4 regions of the Peribacillus sedimenti genome follow, and region 3 is predicted to be linked to each of the others. Evidence: riboswitches for the same ligand, from Rfam matches in the RefSeq annotation. Region 3 holds a riboswitch; each other region holds the start of a gene.

Region 1 (5,313 bases), 1.7 Mb from region 3:
GGAAAAGAGGGGGAAAATGGGTGGTCTTTTTGGAGCGGTTTTTGGCCTGTCAAGCATTTTTGGCCCCTTGTTAGGTGCTTACATAACGGACTATATCAGCTGGCACTGGATTTTTTACATCAATCTTCCGTTAGGTATTATTTCATTATTATTAATTGCGTTATTTTATAAAGAATCCCTTGCACATAAAAAACAAAAAATCGACTGGCTGGGTGCTGCTACGCTTGTAGGCGCAGTGGTCTGCCTAATGTTCGGACTGGAATTGGGTGGCAATGAGTATGCCTGGGATTCAAACGTAATTATTGGACTGTTCACAGGGTTTGCTGTGTTATTTTTGATCTTTATTGTTGCTGAAAGAAGGGCAGAGGATCCGGTCATATCCTTCTCGATGTTCAAAGACCGGTTATTTGCCTCCAGTACCATTGTAGGCCTGCTTTACGGCATAGCATTTATTGTGGGATCTGTATATATTCCTCTATTTATTCAGGGAGTGACAGGAGGTACTGCTACAAACGCAGGATTAATATTGCTGCCAATGATGCTGGGAGTCGTAGTATCAGCCCAGACAGGTGCCATATCGGCAGCAAAGTTTGGGTACCGGAATGTCATGCTGGTATTTGCGGTGATTTTCCTTATTGGCATATACTTGCTCAGTACGGTAAATGCAGACACCACTAGGGCAACAGTAACCTGGTATATGATCATAATTGGACTGGGGACAGGTGCTTCTTTTTCAGTTATAAATATGGCTGCAATCCATAATATTGGTCCGGATCGGCGGGGTTCTGCAAATTCAACCGTGTCATTCGTTCGCCAGCTTGGAATGACTGTCGGCATTACCGTATATGGGATCATCCAGCGAAATGTTTTTTCCGACGATATGAAAGAAACATTTAAAGAAGCAGGGCAAATGTTCAGCGGAGACGGCCAAAGTGATCCCCGTGCCCTGTTATCAGAGGAGGCAAGGGCCCATATTCCACTGCCTATTCTCGATAAAATCATTGATCATCTTGCCGATTCAATCGCTTATACATTTGCTTGGGCAATCATACCTGCAGTTTTGGTTTTGATTTTCGTGTTCATGCTGACTAATGACCGACTTGTAGGTGAGCAAAAAGAAACGAAAGATAATCAGAGTATATCGCATTAAATGAAAAGCCGCCTTTAGCGGTTTTTTTATTGGAATTAAAAGCAGATTCGTATATCCCCATCTCGTTGCTATTGATAGAAAAAAGACAGTATGTTTAGAAAAACAAAAAGCATCATCTGTATGATGCGAATGGCTAGAAACACTTGGCAGGTTCACCTAAAAACAAGAAACCAGTCCTTGAAAATGCCTTAATCGTTTCCTGTTCCCGAAATTTTACCCAAAGGTATATAATTTAAGGTAAGGAGTGATTTTTTTGTTGAAATCAATGAGCCAAGAGGATTTCGAATTATTGGAAGATTCAGCACTGGCGGAAAATTGTTTTGAACCTATCATACCCATGATTCGCGGCAAGAAGGGCGCCATGAAGAAAGAGGTTTATGATCATTTAACAACTGGCCAAAAAGCATTATTTATGTTCAGTGCTTTTTATAATCATGCACGAAACTCCTTTGCAGAATTCTATTGGTGGAGTGCTTATTTTGTTGCACAGCCAGAAACCTGGTCGGAATTGAAATGGGGATTGCGCCACCTAGGAACTGATAAATTGCTTCATTTAATCGAGGAAATTGAGGTTTGCCTTTTAAAAATGGATTTTCCAAGGAGTCTGGAAAATTTTCAAGTGACGTATAACGATTTGGATTACGATTCATCTCTCTATGACCTGCTTAAACCCCTGCATGATACTTTCCATGAACTTGGCCCTGAGACACTTCAGATTATCGGCAATTTTATTCGAATGCATAAAAAAGAGTTTATTACATTTGATTCAGAAATCGAATAAATAAATAAAGCTTAAAACATAGTGATATATACCATTTAATTCCTTTTTATATTTGACGGATAATTCCGACAGACTTATAAGAAAGGATGAATTCCGTGAAAAAACATTTCCTGCCGATATCATTAATTGCAGCTACATTAATGATATGGCTGACATTCTATTCGAGATTACCGGACCAACTTCCCATCCACTGGAGTATAAATGATCATGCTGATGGTTTTGCATCCAAATTAAATGCCATGCTTCTATCACTTGGAATTATGGTCTTCATGTATGCGATCCTTGTTATCATCCCAAAGATAGACCCGAAACGGGAAAACTACAAGAGCTTTACAAAAGGGTATTCAATGATAAACTTTTCCACACTTGTATTATTTTCTATAATTAATCTTATGATTATATGTTCCGGTCTTGGTTATGAAATCCAAATGAATATTATTATCCCTTTCGTGATAGGAGTACTTTTCACCTTGATTGGATTGTATATGCCTAACGTAAAAATAAGTATTTTGTAGGCATTAAAACTCCATGGACACTTCATGATGAGGCAAATTGGAGTCTTACACAGAAATTCGGTGCGAAGACTTTTGGGTAAGCGGAGTTTATTTATAATCAGTAGTTTCCTTCCTGAAAGGATATCAGAAGCCATTTTGGTTCCAGCAGCTATCATTCTGCTTTTGAGCCCTATCGGCTATTCCTACTGGATATTCAGGAAACAAGCAGCTGGATAGTAAGAATAAATGTATTATTAAAAAGTTGGAGCCTTGCAGGCTCCTTTTTATTTGCAAACGTCTTATCTGAGTTGCTAATCTGGACCGAATAAAATATCCGGCTAACGGTGTAGATAAGTTAAATCATAGTGCTGAAGCTAAAAAACGATCATTCCTTTATTCTGAGTATATAAGGATCAGTGAACAAAACAATAACCCGCATTAGTATATAGGAAAAATTCAAGGAGGGGATAGTATGGTCAATTATTATTTGATCATGGATGTTATTCAAGACAAACAACAGCAATTTATATCTGAGGCGCAGAACTCTAATCGTATGAAGAAAAATCAAAAACAGCCGTCTAATTGGCTTCAAAGGCTATTTGCTTAATAAAGAATCTAGGGAGAAACAACAACTTGAACAGCAGGATTGTCAATAAGCTAAAACCGGTGGAAAAGTTGTTTATGCGGTTAGGCGCTTGCCTCCGTTGTTTTTTTTGTGGCCAAAATTGATTAAAATTACGCTTTGCTTTGAAGGGAGAGGTGGAACAGCCGGAAATAAGTGATATTACCTATTTAAAACTCAAGCCAGTAATTCCTTTTGAAGTTTCGGGATTTCGTTAATCCAAAAATTTTTTGTCAGAAATTTTTAATTTTTAAATTCCGAGTAAATTAATATGAAAACTATATTGACACTATTTGATATTGTGGTATTATTTTAAATAGTTAAACTTATCGAGAGCGACGGAGGGAATTGGCCCAATGATGTCCGGCAACCTGCAATGCTTGCAAGGTGCTAACTCCAACAAAATGTAGAATCATTTTGGAAGATAAGGGTTTTATGTATCAACATTGCCTGAAATCTTTCTAAAATGAAAGGTTTTTATTTTTATATTGAGATTAAGAGTGCTCACATTCCATTATCCAATAAAAAAGGCGGCATCTTAAACTGAAAACAAATATACAGCTGACTAGACAAACTAGAGGCGGTATTGACACATTCCATTTCTGGAATTTTGTTAATGCTGCCTTTTTTATTTGGTTCATGAGATGATAATAATATTTTTTCTTTAAAACAAATGGTAAATGAATTGAGAGGGGGGGACAGATATGACTAATTTATTGCTTCACAAGGACTTTGATACTTTCAACCCCATTGAATTTGACATTGATAATCCGACTAAGGGAGCTCTCAATGTCTTGGAGTGGGCCTATGGACATTACGGCGATGAGCTGGTTTATGCCTGCAGCTTTGGAATTGAAGGAATCGTTTTAATTGACTTGATCTCTAAGATTAACACACAGGCCAGAGTGATCTTCCTGGATACAGATCTCCATTTTAATGAGACCTACCAATTAATTGATGAAGTAAAAACACGATATCCGCAGCTGAGAATTGAAATGAAAAAGCCGGACCTTACATTGGAGGAGCAGGCTTCACAATATGGAGATGAATTGTGGGCGAGAGAGCCAAACAAATGCTGCGAGATAAGGAAGGTAATACCGCTGCACCAGGTGCTTTCCGGACCCGCTGCCTGGCTGTCCGGGTTAAGAAGGGAACAGTCCGAAACTAGGAAAAATACACAATTTATAAATAAAGATAATAAATTTAAATCCATTAAGATCTGTCCATTGATCCATTGGACATGGAAGGATGTATGGAGATACGCCCACAAACAGGGATTGCCGTATAACATCCTGCATGATAGGGGGTATCCCAGCATAGGCTGTGAAAAGTGTACCAAACCGGCTTTCAGTGAGGATGACTTGAGGGCAGGCCGCTGGAGCGGATCAGGCAAGACGGAGTGCGGCCTCCACATATAAAGAATATTTAAAGATAACTGACACACGATTGAAGAACGGAAATATTAGAATGGAGGATTATATATGACATTAAGCATTCCGCATGGTGGAACTTTGGTCAACCGTTTAAATCCCAATTACAAATTTGACCACATCCTGAAAGAAATCGAATTAGATAATATGGCGCTTAGTGACCTTGAACTTATCGCTACAGGAGGCTACAGCCCTATTACCGGATTTCTGACCAAGAAGGATTATGAATCAGTGGTGGAAGGCATGCATCTTTCTACAGGAGAGGTATGGAGCATTCCGATCACGCTTCCTGTCAGTCAGGATGAAGCAGATTCCATATCTGTCGGCGACGAGGTAAGGCTGGTTCAACACGGCACTACCTACGGAGTTATCACAGTCCAGGATATCTATGCGCCTGACAAAGAAAAGGAAGCAAGGGAAGTTTATAAGACTGACAGCCAGGAACACCCTGGAGTGGCTAAACTATTCAGCAGAGGCAATGTCTATGTTGGAGGTCCAGTTCACCAGGTTAAAAGAATTCCACGAGATAAATTTGCGGATTACTACCTGGACCCGGCAGAAACAAGAAAACAATTCGAGCAATTAGGCTGGAATACCATTGTTGGATTTCAAACCAGAAACCCGGTTCATCGGGCGCATGAATATATTCAGAAGTCCGCACTTGAAATTGTAGATGGGCTCCTATTGAATCCATTGGTTGGAGAAACAAAATCTGATGACATACCTGCTGATATCAGGATGGAGAGCTATCGAGTTTTACTGGATAATTATTACCCAAAAAACCGAGTATTTCTATCTGTTTTCCCTGCGGCGATGAGATATGCAGGCCCTCGTGA
Region 2 (5,313 bases), 780 kb from region 3:
GCTTTGAAAAGCGGAAGAAAATGCGAATGCATACCTGGAAAGCCTTTTATATGCGATACTGCTTAAACCAGGTAAACAGAATAAAAGATATGGCAGAATTAATCACAAAAGCGGCAAGCAAGACGCTCATCCATACATCATACTTATTAATAATAACAAGCACTTCAGCATTAGAAATAATAAAAAAGAATAATCCTACGATAAGCAGATGGACCATGGCGTTAGGAATGAGCAAAAAAAGTTTCAAATTATTACCCTCCTGTTATATATGACGATCAAAGAGGGAGAAAGTTTCAGATAGTTATACACATTTGCAAAAACAGGAAAAAAAATCTAAACGGAATAGAAAAGGACTGCCGTATTGGCAGTCTCTGGCCTAAAATCAAATATGGCATCCTATAACATCGTTACTTGGGTAAAGTGGCTAAAAATAGGCTGGGTATATCAACCTACCGTACTAATCCTTAAGCTTGCTCATTCCTTCCTGGAATTTACCCTTAAGCTTATCTGCCTTTCCTTCTGCCTGAAGCCCAGTATCATTCTTAGCGTTTCCTACTTGATCCTTTGCCTCACCTTTTACTTTATTTACTGTACTTTTTACTCTATCTGATAAATCGCTCATTTTACTTCCTCCTATCATTTAGTCTATTCTTCTATTCCCCAGAGAGGGTCAGAGTAAACAATGATAGTAGTCTCAGGAACGGCATTAAGATGCAAGGCTGCCGGTGCTGCGTTCTTTCACGAAATTAATAGAAGCGGCTGCAATCAAATCCTTGTCAAAATCCAGTGATGCTACATGGAACGAACGATGTAACGGCATAATCTGTTTCACAGTGGATGAAATCATATGATAAATTTCGTATGAACATTGAGCGGGTACTACGTGGTCTTCGGGTGAAACAAATAACTGCACTGGGCATGACACTTTTTTCAATCCTTTTTTTGCGTGTTCCATTAAAGAAAGAAGCGAATGAACAGCAGTTAAAGGAACTTTTGAATAGGTAATTTCCTGTGCGGTAGAATCATTGATATCAGGCGTTTCATCGGCAATAAAACGTGGTGCACCCAAGCCTTTATATGGTTCTAGATCAGGGACGCGCAATGCCGCGTTAATGCAAACAATCCCATCTATCATATATTTTCCGGCGAGGTCAAGGGCCAAAGCCCCACCCATGGATTGACCCACGACAAATATCTTATGGCACGTCTTTTTCAACTGAAGAAAAGCAGTCTCCAAATCTTCAATCCAGTCTTTGTGATTAAAATTTTCCATATCTGCCGCGTTTGTACCATGCCCTCTTAATCTGGGTGCATAGACAGTAAAGCCAGCATTTGCAAATTGTTTTCCTAAGTATTCAACACTCTGTGGTGTTCCATTAAAGCCGTGGCAAAGAAGGATTCCTATCTTATTACCAGAGATAAAAAAAGCTTCTGCTCCAGAAATAACTGTTGTCATATTAATTCTCCTTTCAAGTTAAGAAAATGCCAGTTTTATACTGAGAGTCTCAAAAAAATTTACTGGTAAGACCAAAGCAGCTAGTTTGATAGTAAATGACTGGGTACGTTTAATACACTCAGGCAGTCGTACATATAGAAACGTCCGGGAATCAAAAAAAACTTTCTTGCCTGGCTGCAAAGAAAGTTTTTACATTTCTTATCAACCAAAGCAAAGCTTTGCTGGTAGGAGCACCTTACAGGGCAGGTTGCTGTGAAGTCATTAAGCCAGATCTCTCGTTCACTCTTAATAAAATATAGATTTTTATATATTTCAACTGATATGTTATTAATCCAATAAAATTACTTGGTTTTAATATTATCGCGTGTTTTGAATAATGTCAATCTTTAAAAAGTAAAAAATTTCAAATCATAAAAACCGTTGACAAATTTGCGAACTATCAGTAAAGTAGGAATCAATTGAAAAACGAAAGCTTCTTATCAAGAGAGGTGGAGGGAATTGGCCCGATGATACCTCAGCAGCAGATCCCTATTGGATACTGTGCTAACTCCAACAAGCAGTGCTTGGGAGATAAGAGGAGAAAACAATCGATTGATACGAATGTGGCCTCTTCTTTTCTGGGAGAGGTTTTTTGATTGGAATAATTTCATAGAGTTTTATATTTCTTATCCAGAGAAGCTGAGGGACTGGCCCGATGAAGCTTCGGCAGCGGACATATGTACCGTGCCAATTCCAGCAGGCAGCCTTGCCTGGAAGATAAGAAGGGGCTTATTTTTACTTGTATAACCCTCTTCTTGACACTTCAGGAAGAGGGTTTTTTGTACTTCATATAAAGATTAATACATATTGAAATGCAGCATAAGGAGGTATACATGTGATTACTTTTCAAGCCTTGAAAAAGGAGTATGTAACAAAAGGCAAAACATTTGCCGCTCTGGACGGCATAGACCTGCATGTGGAAGAAGGGGAAATTTATGGAGTAATCGGGTTCAGTGGAGCTGGAAAGAGCACATTAATCCGATGTGTCAATTACCTGGAAAAGCCCACATCAGGTAAAGTCATTGTCAATGGCCATAACTTTGCTGAACTTTCTGCACAGGAGATAAGAAGGGTTAAACAAAAAATAGGGATGGTATTTCAGCACTTTAATTTGCTTCAATCTAAAACTGTTTTTGCTAATGTCGCCATGCCGCTCATCTTGCAAAAGGTCCCTAAGAAAGAAATCAAAAAAAGAGTGGATGAACTGCTTGAATTTGTCGGACTTAAGGACAAGGCTGGCGCCTATCCTGAAAACCTGTCGGGAGGCCAAAAGCAGCGTGTCGGGATAGCTCGTGCGCTTGCGACTCAGCCATCCATCCTCCTTTGTGATGAAGCAACGTCGGCATTGGACCCGCAGACCACAAGCTCCATTCTGCAACTATTGAAAAAAATTAACGAAGAATACAACATTACGATTTTAATGATCACCCATGAAATGTCGGTGATCCGGGAAATTTGCGACAAAGTAGCTGTGATGGAGGCCGGAAAGATAATTGAAAGCGGATCGGTGTTTGAGGTTTTCTCCAACCCCCAGACGCAGACAGCGAAAAACTTCGTCAGCACGGTCATGCACGATGCAATTCCGGAATCAGTAAGAAAACAGCTTACATCCGGCGAGTCGAATGGAAGACTTTTCAAGATCAATTTTGTTGGTGCTTCCTCCGGCCAGCCTCTTTTATCTAAGATTGCAAAGCAGTTCGATGTAGATGTGAACGTCCTATTCGGGAATATAACAGAGCTTCAGGGGATACCTTTTGGCCACCTCATCGTGGAACTGTTAGGAGCGGAGACTGAGATTAAACTGGCATATATGCATATTCAGCAAGAAAACGTCACAATCAGGGAGGTAATCGCCGATGCTAGTTGATAAGGAAGCTATTATTGAGGCACTATGGGAGACCATATCTATGGTGGGATTTTCGTTGTTATTTTCAACCTTGATAGGTCTTCCCCTTGGCATCCTGTTAGTTGTAACAAGGAAAGGACATTTATTTGAAAATACGGTCATTTTTACTATCTTAAATACGATTATCAATATATTCAGGTCTGTTCCGTTTATCATTTTGATGGTTGCGATTGTCCCCTTGACAAGGCTGATCGTCGGCACCTCAATTGGAACCGCGGCCGCGATTGTCCCATTAGTATTTTATGCCGGACCCTATATCGCAAGATTGATTGAAAATTCCCTGTTGGAGGTAGACAAGGGAGTCATTGAGGCTGCGGAGGCCATGGGAGCAACGCCGCTTCAAATCATTTTTAGGTTTCTGGTTCCGGAGGCTCTAAGCTCACTTGTGCTTGGACTGACTATTGCCACGATAGGGCTTGTCGGTGCTTCGGCCATGGCTGGAGCAGTCGGTGGCGGCGGTATTGGAGATTTGGCCATTACATACGGATATCAGCGTTTCGATGAAAAGGTAATGTTCATCACCGTTGCCATTTTGATTATCGCAGTACAAGGTCTCCAAACTTCAGGGAATCTATTGTCTAAAAAAATAAGAAGAAGATAACACAAAAGGAGAGAACGTCTATGAAGAAGATTATTTTATTAGCTTTATTTTTAGTTTTATCAACAGTTCTGGCAGCATGCGGAGAGGACAAGGTGTCAGGCGGTAACGAAGAACAGACAGTTAAAATAGGAGTAAGCGGGACGGATACGACAGTTTGGGACTTCGTTGCTGAAAAAGCAAAGAAAGAAGGAATCAATATTGAGATTGTCCGCTTTTCAGATTATGTTCAGCCAAATATTGCACTCGCGGAAAAGGATCTGGATGCAAACTCTTTCCAGACCATTTCATACTTCAATGCGTTCAAAAAAGAACACAAGCTGGATTTAGCACCGATTGCAACAACAGTAATTGCTCCAATGGGTATTTATTCCGATAAATACAAGAAAGTAGAAGACATACCTGAGGGCGGAAAAATTGCCGTTCCAAATGAAGCGACAAACATGGGAAGAGCGTTCCTGTTGCTTCAAGAAGCTGGATTGATCAAGCTGCCTGAAGATTTCGATGGCAATGGATCCCTGGATAAAATTGTTGAAAATCCGAAGAACCTTAAGATTGAACCTGTCGTAGCAGGCCAGACACCGCGCGTTCTGCCGGATGTGGCAGCTTCCATCATCAATAATGGCATTGCTGTAGATGCTGGATTCAACCCGATTGAAGATTCCATTTTCCATGAAGATAAGACAGCGAAGCCATACATCAATATTATTGCAACACGGACAGAGGATAAGGATAAAAAGGTTCTTAAGCGCATCGCAGAATTGTACCAAGAGGATGACGTGGCAGAATTAATCAAGAAGGAATATAAGGGAGCTCAAATCCCGACTTTTGTTCCACTTAGTGAAATAGGCGAATAAAAAAAGAGGGGGCAACAATCGATGGCTGTGTTTGTGGCTAATTTGGAGAAAATTAAGCAAGAAATTGTTGGGTATATAGAGAACAAGAGGCAAAATTATATCGAAACAAGTCACCAAATCCACGAAAACCCGGAAATTGGAAATGAAGAATTTTTTGCTTCTGCATTGCTGTCAGACACTTTAGAATGTGAAGGGTTTGAGGTCACCAGGAATGTGGCAGGACATGAGACGGCATTTTTAGCAAGAAAGAAATCTTCTCTTGGCGGACCTGCCATTGCGTTTCTAGCTGAGTATGATGCACTTCCCAATATAGGTCATGCATGCGGCCATAATATTATCGGGACAACAAGCACAGCAGCGGCCATTGCGTTAAGCAAGGTGATTGAAGAGACGGGTGGGGAAGTTGTGGTGTTTGGTACTCCAGCCGAAGAAGGCGGACCTAATGGAAGCGCCAAGG
Region 3 (5,313 bases):
GGCGGTTGTAAAGGATCCGGAGTTAGCTGATCAGCTATACTTCCTGCAAAATTCATTTGGGGCAGTTCTGGGTGTTCAGGATGCCTGGCTCGTCATGAGAGGATTAAAAACCCTGCATGTCAGAATGCAGCACTCCCAGGAAACTGCCGGTAAAGTGGCTGAATTCCTGTCCAGCCACCCACTTGTAAAATCTGTATATTATCCCGGCTTAAGCGAGCATCCTGGATATTCTCTGCATAATGAGCAGACGGCGGGTCCAGGCGCAGTGCTATCTTTTGAACTCGAGAGCGAAGAAGCAGTCAAATCCTTTGTTACTAATGTAAAACTGCCAGTGTTCGCTGTCAGTCTGGGAGCAGTGGAAACGATCCTTTCCTATCCTGCACAGATGTCACATGCAGCTATGCCGGAACCAGAACGATTGAAACGCGGCATTACCAATAGTCTGCTGCGGCTTTCAGCCGGCCTCGAAAATTCAGCAGACCTTATACGGGATTTTGAAGCTGCACTTGCAAAGCAGGCAGCGGCGAGCGCATATTAATAACCCTTTTTGCTGTTAACATTCTAGAATGCAGGATTTCTCAAAACCCTGATGCATTCTTTCTGATCGACAGACTGAAGGCAGCAGCGATAGCGGACTGCCTTCCTTTCTTTTAACGAATATAATTGCCTCGAGCACAGATGGTTCCTTGGCGAATTCCTTAAAACTCCCAGATTCATAATTTATTGCAGAGCAACGGTTACCCATATCACTTAAATATTATCAACTGCGGCTATCACATACGGTTCGATCTTTGCATCATTTGAAAACCATTTCTGTTTTGTCCAAGTATGAACGCAAATAACCAGCCTGCAGCAAACCCGCCAATGTGGCTTACCATGCTTACTTCAGGGAATATAAAGGTAGAAAACCAGCCTAGTGCCATGAACATTAATATGGTTGATTTAGAAGCAGGATCTATCATATGTTTTTTATATAATATGATATATAAGTAGAATCCGAATAGACTAAATCCAAACCCGGACTCCCCCACCACCAGGGTATGCGAATCTAAAAGCAAGTTCAATAGCGCAGCAGCCAAAATGGACCAGAAAAACAAGAAGACAAACTTGATTCGGCCAATTAATCTTTCGATTGCAGGTGCAAAAACAATCGTAAAAAACATATTTGAAAGTAAATGGCCAGCGCCAGCATGAAAGAAGGCATACGTTACCATCCGAAAATATTCTCCCCCAAAAACAAACCCCCTGTTCAAGCCAAAACGAAATAATAGATTTTGATTATAAAAGAGGCTGAATATATAGTCTATTAACATTACAGCCGTACACAGTGCAACAATCAGACTAGTGACTGGATACACACGCAAGTATTCCCGGAATGTCTCTCTGCGAATAAATAGCATTTTTCCCCTCCGCATGATTTATTGATACTTGTCAAAATATGTTTCCTCTATTTACCATTTAAACACAAAAACCCTGCTGACGGCCAATCTTCAGCAAGGTCTTTTGATTTTACCCGGACATAAAGCCAAATTGTTAAACTAAGGCAGCTGTCTTCTGTGTTGCGGATAATGATATTTTTGCGGGATATTTGCTGACAAGTTTTTCGTGTTGAAAATCACTCCTCTTTCCTGAATATAAAACTGCGAACGACCCACTTCCGCCTGTTGATGAATGCACGGTTCCTGCTTCCTCCAGGTCATTCACAATCCTGTTTTTTTCGGAGTCGGCCACGTTCCTGAAGAAAAACACATTAGTTTCGTCCTGCTCCTTATGTATATCAGCAAACTTTTCTGGGTATGTTTTGAGTCTTTTAAAATGTTTTGTCAGAAACAAGGACATAAAATCTTCAACGATGGCACTTGCTGTCGGCTTAGCGCCAGCACCCGCACCGATAAGCGTCAGGTATCCTAATAAATCATTCTTGATGACGACTCCATTGTTTACCTGTTCCACATTGTAAAGTGGGTGACTGGAGTCGATAAAGACCGGAGATATAGTTACCTTCAGTGTATCGCGTATGGTAACCAGATGCTTCACACGCAGGCCAAGTTGTTCGGCAGCCCTTATCTCTTCCTTTTTAATATTCTTTATTCCCTGAACATTGACATGGTCCCAATCGGGCTGTTGTCCGTAAAGCTCTTCACATATTATCATCGCCTTATAAAAGGCATCGCGTCCTTCAATATCATTTGCTGGATCCTGTTCAGCAAACCCTTTCTCCCGGGCAATGGATAATGCCTCTTCGAAAGTATGTCCGTCAACTCTCATTGAAGTTAAAATGAAGTTGGATGTTCCATTCAGTATCGCTTCAATCCGCTCTACTTTATTTACAACCAGCAACTCACGGAGCGTCCGTAAAATAGGAATTCCTCCTCCGACACTCGCTTCATAGACGAATCGGACTGCATTGTCTTCCGCAATGGCTTTAAGTCTTGTGCCATGCTTAGCAATACAGTCTTTGTTTGCTGATATCACATGGCAGCCTTGTCTCAGCGCGTATTCGATATATTGCAGTGCAGGTTCAATGCCTCCGATGGCTTCTATAATGACATCGGGTTTTTTCAATGACAAAAGTTCCTTAAAATCCTTGGAGACAAATATATTCTGATCCAGGCCCCTGTCCTTGCTTTTATCTTTGATGAGAATGCCTGATATTTCAATCTTTCGTCCTAATATCTGTTCCAAATCATCCTTTCGCTCTTTTAATGCTTCAAATGTTCCAAATCCAACCGTTCCTAAACCTAGCAATGCTACCTTCAACGGAGTCAATTGTCCTTCCCCTTTCGCAATGTGCAAAATTTTTTTTGCAAAGAAAAGAGAATCCAGCCATTCGGCAAACTAAAAGCCGCTCTATCATGCAGATAGAGCGGCTTTTAGTTCATTTCCGTCTCTTATCTTGCAAAGTCTTCCTCTGCAGGACTTAGCACCTTTTCAAGCATAAACTGCTCGAAGGTTGCCGGGCTTCACAGGGCCATTCCCTCCACCGCTCTTGATAAGAACTATTCAATTATCCTGATAGTCAAATAATACATTATATTATAACAAACTGAATCAAATATAACAAACGAAAATTCAGAATTGTTTCATACATTCCTTCTATTTCCGGAATGACAGGTTAACCTGCCATTCCTTTTTGCTGTCCTTGCTGAAGCTGATACATTTGATAGTATTTTCCTCTATTAGACATCAACTCTTCATGGGATCCTCTTTCTACAATCTTGCCCCTGTCGAGCACTAGAATTTGATCGGCATTTTTAATGGTGGAAAGCCGATGAGCGATGATAAATGTAGTCCTTCCTTTCTTAAGTACATCCATCGCCTCTTGGATGATGGCTTCTGTTTCTGTATCAATACTTGATGTTGCTTCATCGAGAATCAAAATCGCAGGATTAAAAGCCAATGCCCGTGCAAAGGAAATCAATTGGCGCTGTCCTGAAGAGAGTGTACTTCCCTTTTCAATAACCGGCGCATCCAGTCCTCCCTCCAAATGGCTTAATACTTTATCCGCCCCGACATCCCGCAATGCCTTCTCGATCGTTTCCCGAGTTATTTTTGGATGCCCCAGGCTGACATTTGATGCAATTGTGCCAGTGAATAAGTATGGATCCTGCAGCACAATTCCCATATGCTCCCTTAATGTCTGATGAGGAATTTCCTTAATATCCACACCATCGACCTTTATACTTCCTTTATTACTGTCATAAAAACGGAATAGCAGGTTCATAATCGAACTTTTGCCTGAGCCTGTATGTCCGACCAGGGCAACCGTCTCTCCCTGCTTGGCCGAAAATGATAAATCGTTTAATACGTACTCATTTTCTTTATAGCCAAACCATACTTTGTCAAATTCGACATTCCCTTTATATCTAGGTATGGATTGATCACTGACACTAATTCCCGGCTCATCAAGCAGATTAAAAACTCTTTCTCCAGCCACCAGAGCCTGTTCCAGATTTGCGAACTGGTTGACAATTCCCTGAATGGGCCATAAAAGCCGTCCAATAAAATCGACAACCGCATATAGCATCCCGAGGGAAATCGCACTGGATGCTGTCAGCGACTGGCCTCCGAAATACCAGACAAAGGCTATAAAACAGAGATTTTTAAGCACATTCATCATATTGTGCCCGGTAAGGGAGTTTAGGTTCAGCATCTTATTTTGATAGGTGAAGTGTTCCTTATTCAGTTTCTCAAAGGATTCCTGTGTTTCTTTTTCCCTTCTAAAAGCCTGGATTACCGTCATACCCTGGATCGATTCATTAATCATTCCATTAATATCACTTACACGTGCCCGAATTACATGGTTATATTTAGAGGCAAATTTCCGATAAACAATCGTCCATACAATCAGAATCGGGATGAACACAAGTGATGCCAACGCAAGCTTAACATCCAATATAAATAGAGCAATCACGATTCCGATGATATTGATGGAGCTCGAGAAGAAGTTAGCGAGTACCGTAACATATAATTCTCGGATTGCTTCGGTATCATTTGTGATTCTCGATACAACCTTTCCGGCCGGCAGATTATCAAAATACCGGATCGAAAGCTCAGAAATATGCTCGAAAATATCCGTCCTCATCTTCTGAATGATACGGTTGGCCGACTTCTGCAAATAGTAGCGCTGTCCGTATTGGAAAATGGAAGATAGGACGACTAATCCAAAATAAAACGATACGAGTTTCAGGATTCGGGAAATTTCAGGATTATAAAAACGCAGCAGCTCCTGTTTTTCGAGTACAGCTGCCTCGTATTTCATTATTTCTCCTCCCCGGGTTATTACGAGCTTTCCGTTCTCCATTTCCCTGTTTCCTTCAAATGGAGCCTTATTCTCCGTAAATACGAAATTTCTGCCTACCTGGAGGATCCGTACCTCTTTTCCCTTTTCTGCCCCTACTTCAAAATAGTCCTTTCTTTTATAATAATTGCCTTGATAGCTGACGGCATCTTCTCCTTTTACAGTCTGATACCATTGCGATTCGATCCCTAAAATATGAGAGTCGATTATGCGTTTAGCTACAAATGGTCCGGTCAGATCTGCTGCTACAGAAATGGATAACATCACTAATGCCGCTATGATGATTTTTTTATATAACGCTGCGTATTGGTAGAGCCGTTTTACAACGTTCATGCTCCTACCTCCGTTCCTTCTTCCACCTGCTGTCTTTCGAATTGCTCCTTGTACCATCCACCCTGTTCTAACAGCTGATGATGCTTTCCTTGCTCGATGATTCTGCCATTATCGAGCACAATGATCCAATCGGCATGCTCTACTGCTGAAAGCCGGTGTGTTGTTATGATGGTTGTCTT
Region 4 (5,313 bases), 680 kb from region 3:
AAATACTCCAATCAGTCGGAAATGGCCATTTAGTCCGTTGCCATAAGGAGGTAGGATAATGGGATCTCTCATGCAAGTACAGAATTTAAGTAAACATTTTGAGGTTAAAAAAGGGATCTTCGGCAGAAGCAAGGGAGTGGTTAAGGCAGTAGATGGTATTGACCTGGAAGTAAGACAGGGAGAGACTTTGGGCCTGGTGGGTGAATCCGGCTGCGGAAAATCTACGCTAGGCCGGCTGCTGCTTCGATTAATCCAGGCTAATGAAGGGGAAATCCATTTTGATGGGAACGATCTGTTACAATTAAACAAAAACGACTTAAGAAGAAAACGTAAAGATATGCAAATGGTATTTCAAGACCCATATGCCTCCTTAAATCCAAGGCTTTCAGTTGGTGAAATTATTAGGGAGCCACTTCGAACTCATGAAAATATGAGTAAAGAAATGCAGATTCAAAAAGTGAGAGATTTGCTGGAAGTAGTGGGTTTGAATAAGAATCATTTAAATCGCTATCCACATGAGTTCAGTGGCGGCCAGCGCCAGCGCATTGGAATTGCCCGAGCTTTAGCTTTGAATCCTAAGCTGATTATTGCTGATGAGCCGGTAGCAGCCCTGGATGTATCCATTCAGGCACAAGTATTAAATTTGTTAAAGGACCTCCAGCGGGAATTTAATTTGACATATATTTTCATTGCACATGATTTAAGTGTTGTACAGTATATCAGTGACAGAATCGCGGTAATGTATTTAGGGAAAATAGTTGAAATTGCAGATGCGCAGGACTTATATGACAACCCACAGCATCCCTATACAAAGGCCCTGTTGTCTGCGATTCCTATTCCTGATCCTACAATCAAGCGAGAACGGATCCTGTTAAAAGGAGACTTGCCAAGTCCTTTAAACCCGCCTTCAGGCTGCAGGTTCCATACCAGGTGTCCGTTTGTTCAAGATATATGCAGGCAGCAGGAACCCGTCCTTCGATATGCAGGGAATAAAGTGTCCCAGCAGGCAGCATGCCATTTTGCAGAGTAAGCTGAGGAGTTGAATGCCATCAATGACATATCGCACGCGGTTGATTTTACTGTAAAAACATAGGCTTGCAACATCCCCTTGCAAATAGGGGATTTTTTACTGCTCGTATTCAAGTCCATAAAGAAACCTGGCCAAAAAGTCACAATATTTAAATAAAGTGTTGACAACATAAGTATTCCGATATAAATTGTAGTATATAACTTTTAGAAATATTTTCTTATCCAGAGAGGTGGAGGGACTGGCCCGGAGAAGCCTCGGCAGCAGACGAGCATTGGTACTGTGCCAATTCCAGCAAGCTTTAGGGCTTGGGAGATAAGACGAGTAGAGTATACTGAACTGTTGCTTGAACCTCTTCTTATAGTTGGGAAGGGTTTTTTTCTTCCATAGTCTGTAAACAAAAATTCCAAATTTCTTAAACGGAAGCATGTGGGAGGATAACATGAAACGCATTGATGAACAAAAGATCAATCAAATAATCTCCAGTCTGCAAAACATTGAGTATGGGTCAGTATTAATCACTGTACATGCAGGAGAGATCACCCAGATTGATACAACTGAAAAAATCAGATATCAGTTAGTGAAAGATCCATCCACCGATTCACAAGTGAAAAGACGATAGAATCATTAAAGAGTTGCCAAGGCAGAAAACTCGCCCCTGTAATTATGCATTTGCGTAGTTGCAGGGGCGTTTTTTTATTTTTTATATCATTGTTGAGATACTGAAGCAGCAACTCAGCATTAGTACATTTATGATTTTCTACTAGAACTTGGACTCACATTGTGAAGCAAATGGTTGAAATTTTCGAATCAAATACAACCCGATAATACGGAGGGTTTTGGCCAACTATTCAAAACTAACCTTAGACAGGTCAACTTGGAGACCCTTCGAATAATAGCCGTATAACGCATCTTGCAGGGATTTTCAAGGTCATATTTATTAAGAAAGCATATAATCATAGAGAATGAGTTTGTCTTGTGAAGATGACTAAAAATAAAAACTTGTGATCTTCATGGCAAGTTTTAAACCTGGCCATATTACATTTGCTGATATGGCCTTACTGTTTTTTACATAATGTATTCTGCATTTAGGTAGGTTAGTGTTGATTTATCTCTGAGTATTACGTCCATCTTCTGGCCTGGATGGACTTTTCCAGTTTCATCCTTAGGTGGGTTAGGGCAAGACATGCTTCAATCAGAAATAAGACAATGACAAAATATTTCCCTGCTGAAATGATGTGTTTCTGCAGCCATAGGACCCCATCATGTCTACCGAGAAAACCCCTATAGATCGGGAGCTTTATGGTAAAGGCCAGGAACATGCCGAGCGTAAATTCCGTGCCCACTGAGAAGGGTGGTAAGTGAATATCCCTCTCATCCAGCCGTAAGACTTGATACGTTTATAAGCTCTTATCCCCACGAAAATTTCCACTATCATAAGAACCGACAAAGCTAGGAACCAGACAAATGCTATAAGATCTCCCAACTTTGGTGAACTTGTAACCATGGCAAGACCCGTTATAGAAATGGCCCCATGAATGATCGTATTTGTATTGGGCCAATCATGGAGCAGCCTGTTAATTTTTTTTGTCCTAATGGAGGCTAGGATCAGTGAAAAACCTGTTAGGTAAAAGAAGCCTCCTATCATGATGAGCGATATTGATAATTTTAATGAAAGAATCTGATTCGTTAGGCTGTTTCCGGCGATGACGATTGATTGGATCGCTACGCACGCCAGCAGTATGATTCCGTGGGTGTCTTTGAGCTTTGCGGGTGTACGTAAAATCCGATAATAATTCCAGATGACCAAACAGATGAAGGCAGCTGCCAGTATTACTGCCAATATATAAAGGAAAATTTCGACAGAATGGAAAGGTGACTCAGTGCGTATCAGTGATACAACGGTGACTGAGAGAGCGGCAATCCAGGTGCCCAATGCAAAGCTGCCGATTGGGTCAGACAGGTGTCTCTGATAAAAAGTGTGATCGAATGCATCACCCAGATATTCTGCAGAGAGCCAGGCAATCAATCCAAGCAGTGATAAAGCGGCGTAATAGGAGATGGATGAGAAAGAGGGAAGTTTCTGCAAGGCTCCGCTAATCAAAATTCCTGCCGCCATGACAATGGAGCCGTCGCTGCTGTGTCCTTTGGCTTTCAAGCCGGCCATAGCTCTGATGGCGAATATTATAAGTGTGATCGAAATGAAAAATAATAACATCGAATCTCCCCCTTTTATACATATTACTAAAACGCTCCCCATGTTTTTACTCTCTTTATTTCCTCTTTCTCTCAACAGCCAAACGAAAGTTTATACAAAGAGGTAACAGGTTATTTAAAGAATATAAATATAAATAAATGAAAGAAGGAAAAAGGATGACAACAAAACTTCAGCAGCTTTTTTGCGAGGTATTAAGTAAGACCGAAAAGATATTGGAAGCAACAGAGCCATATAACCATCCATTACTTACATTGGTCAGGTCATCCTTGGAGGAGCAGGAGGAAGCGCTCCGAAAGCTTATACCGGAGCTGAACGAAGAGAATAATGCCAAGCTCAGTGAGATTAGGGAGTATATAAGTATTGTCTATCATGACCATGAGCTGGCGAATCCAACATTCAGATCCTGGAAAAGAGCGAATGTGTGGATGAAGCTGCCGTCAGAAAATATAGTGAACGAGCTGGAACTGTTATTTCCGGAAATGAAGAAGAACTTGGAAGAGGCGGCTATGGAGCTGGAGAAGATTTATGGAAAAGAAGATGTGAAGTTTGTTGTTCCGACTTTCTACATCCCGACACTTCGATAGGGGGTTTTATGAGTGGCATGGGAAAGTGAACGAATTGACCAAAATGTGTACAGCCAGGGCGAGGTGGATCAATGGGTGTACAGTACCTGCAATATCTGTTCAATAGGCTGCGGCTGTTATACTGCTGTGAAGGATGGGAAAATTGTCGGTATTAAAGGGAATGCAAAACATTCTATCAATCGCGGGAGGCTTGGTCCGAAGGGTGAGAATCAATGGCATGCGAACAATGCACCAGACCGGCTTTTGACACCGCTTATCCGCAACGAAGAAGGAAAGCTGAAGCCGGCTTCATGGGAAGAGGCGATGGAACTTATTGTTGGAAAGGCAAAGCAATCTTTGAAGGAAAAAGGTTCAAACAGTGTCGCCATTTATTCCACAGGCCAGGGATTTTTGGAGGATTATTATACCATTGCAAAAATAGGGCGTGCCGGCCTGCAGACCCATCTGCTGGATGCCAATACGCGTTTGTGTACGGCTACTACTGAGTTCTGCCTCCTTCAATCCTTCGGCGCCGACGGTACACCAGCTTCCTTTGATGATGTGGACGTAACAGATACACTCATGTTGTTCGGACATAATGTTGCGGAAACAGGGACAGTCTTATTTGAAAGGATCATGGAAAGGAAGAAAAAAACCGGGAAGCCGTATATCATCGTCGTCGACCCTAGAAAGACCATGACAGCAAAAGAAGCAGACCTCCATCTTCAACTTTATCCAGGAACCAATGTGGCACTGCTCAATGGCGTTATTAACGAAGTGCTGCTGAATGGACGAATAGACTCTGATTTCATTGGGAAGCACACAATTGGTGCTGAAGAGATGATGAAATCTGTCGGGGAATGGACTCTTGAAAAAACGGCGGAGGTAACCGGTATTCCTGAAGAAACCCTCAAGCTTGCTGCCATGAAGCTTGGCAATACAGATTCGCTTGTGACAACTACACTGCAGGGTACGTTTCAAAGTGCGGATGCGACAACAGCATGCGTCGCTATTAACAACCTGCATTTAATCAGGGGGCTGATTGGAAAACCCGGCTCCGGGCCGCTGCATATGGCAGGGCAGCCAAGCTCGTCTGCCAATCGGACGGCCGGAGGGGTAGGCACATACCCCGCTCACCGGAATCCGATGAACCCGGAGCATATAAAGGAAATGGCAGAACTATGGAATGTCGATATGATGACACTGCCGGTCGGACCGGAAAAAGGAATTGAGGAACAAATTGAAATGATTGAAAACGGAGAGATTGGGTTTTTCTGGAATATCGGCACGAACCCGCTTGTCTCCCTTCCAAACCGCCAGCGTGCAAAAAAAGCTCTGGAGAAAACGTTTGTGGTGGTTCAGGATCCTTTCCTTACAGAAACGACAATGGTTGCGGATGTGGTACTGCCGGCTGCCTTATGGGGAGAAAAAGAAGGGACGATGGAAAATGCCGACCGGACGATAAACCTGCTTCGGAAAGCGGTAGACCCGCCTAAGGGAGTAAA

What was found. Region 3 has a riboswitch for S-adenosylmethionine ahead of V1500_RS05130 (homoserine dehydrogenase). Riboswitches for the same ligand answer to the same signal wherever they lie in the genome.
Region 1: it holds a riboswitch for S-adenosylmethionine, as region 3 does, so the genes downstream of both, V1500_RS13475 (phosphoadenylyl-sulfate reductase) here and V1500_RS05130 (homoserine dehydrogenase) in region 3, are expected to answer to the same signal.
Region 2: it holds a riboswitch for S-adenosylmethionine, as region 3 does, so the genes downstream of both, V1500_RS01260 (methionine ABC transporter ATP-binding protein) here and V1500_RS05130 (homoserine dehydrogenase) in region 3, are expected to answer to the same signal.
Region 4: it holds a riboswitch for S-adenosylmethionine, as region 3 does, so the genes downstream of both, V1500_RS08345 (DUF2292 domain-containing protein) here and V1500_RS05130 (homoserine dehydrogenase) in region 3, are expected to answer to the same signal.

What each region holds. Positions count from the first base shown of each region.
Region 1 is NZ_CP143547.1:2,723,068-2,728,380, reverse strand. Features, by position in the region: gene V1500_RS13500 (MDR family MFS transporter) at 1-1,150, shown strand, start outside; gene V1500_RS13495 (hypothetical protein) at 1,404-1,931, shown strand; gene V1500_RS13490 (DUF1648 domain-containing protein) at 2,027-2,446, shown strand; gene V1500_RS13485 (hypothetical protein) at 2,449-2,526, shown strand; gene V1500_RS13480 (hypothetical protein) at 2,898-3,032, shown strand; SAM riboswitch class I at 3,371-3,478, shown strand; gene V1500_RS13475 (phosphoadenylyl-sulfate reductase) at 3,752-4,465, shown strand; gene sat (sulfate adenylyltransferase) at 4,529-5,313, shown strand, end outside.
Region 2 is NZ_CP143547.1:225,012-230,324, forward strand. Features, by position in the region: gene V1500_RS01245 (hypothetical protein) at 47-247, opposite strand; gene V1500_RS01250 (CsbD family protein) at 458-622, opposite strand; gene V1500_RS01255 (alpha/beta hydrolase) at 707-1,456, opposite strand; SAM riboswitch class I at 1,652-1,751, opposite strand; SAM riboswitch class I at 1,930-2,033, shown strand; SAM riboswitch class I at 2,119-2,219, shown strand; gene V1500_RS01260 (methionine ABC transporter ATP-binding protein) at 2,331-3,362, shown strand; gene V1500_RS01265 (methionine ABC transporter permease) at 3,352-4,002, shown strand; gene V1500_RS01270 (MetQ/NlpA family ABC transporter substrate-binding protein) at 4,023-4,856, shown strand; gene V1500_RS01275 (M20 family metallopeptidase) at 4,878-5,313, shown strand, end outside.
Region 3 is NZ_CP143547.1:1,003,393-1,008,705, reverse strand. Features, by position in the region: gene metC (cystathionine beta-lyase) at 1-538, shown strand, start outside; gene V1500_RS05135 (rhomboid family intramembrane serine protease) at 774-1,400, opposite strand; gene V1500_RS05130 (homoserine dehydrogenase) at 1,534-2,769, opposite strand; SAM riboswitch class I at 2,889-2,999, opposite strand; gene V1500_RS05125 (ABC transporter ATP-binding protein) at 3,116-5,134, opposite strand; gene V1500_RS05120 (ABC transporter ATP-binding protein) at 5,131-5,313, opposite strand, start outside.
Region 4 is NZ_CP143547.1:1,687,105-1,692,417, forward strand. Features, by position in the region: gene V1500_RS08335 (ABC transporter ATP-binding protein) at 1-59, shown strand, start outside; gene V1500_RS08340 (ABC transporter ATP-binding protein) at 59-1,030, shown strand; SAM riboswitch class I at 1,245-1,349, shown strand; gene V1500_RS08345 (DUF2292 domain-containing protein) at 1,470-1,649, shown strand; gene V1500_RS08350 (hypothetical protein) at 2,328-3,245, opposite strand; gene V1500_RS08355 (hypothetical protein) at 3,401-3,829, shown strand; gene V1500_RS08360 (molybdopterin-dependent oxidoreductase) at 3,842-5,313, shown strand, end outside.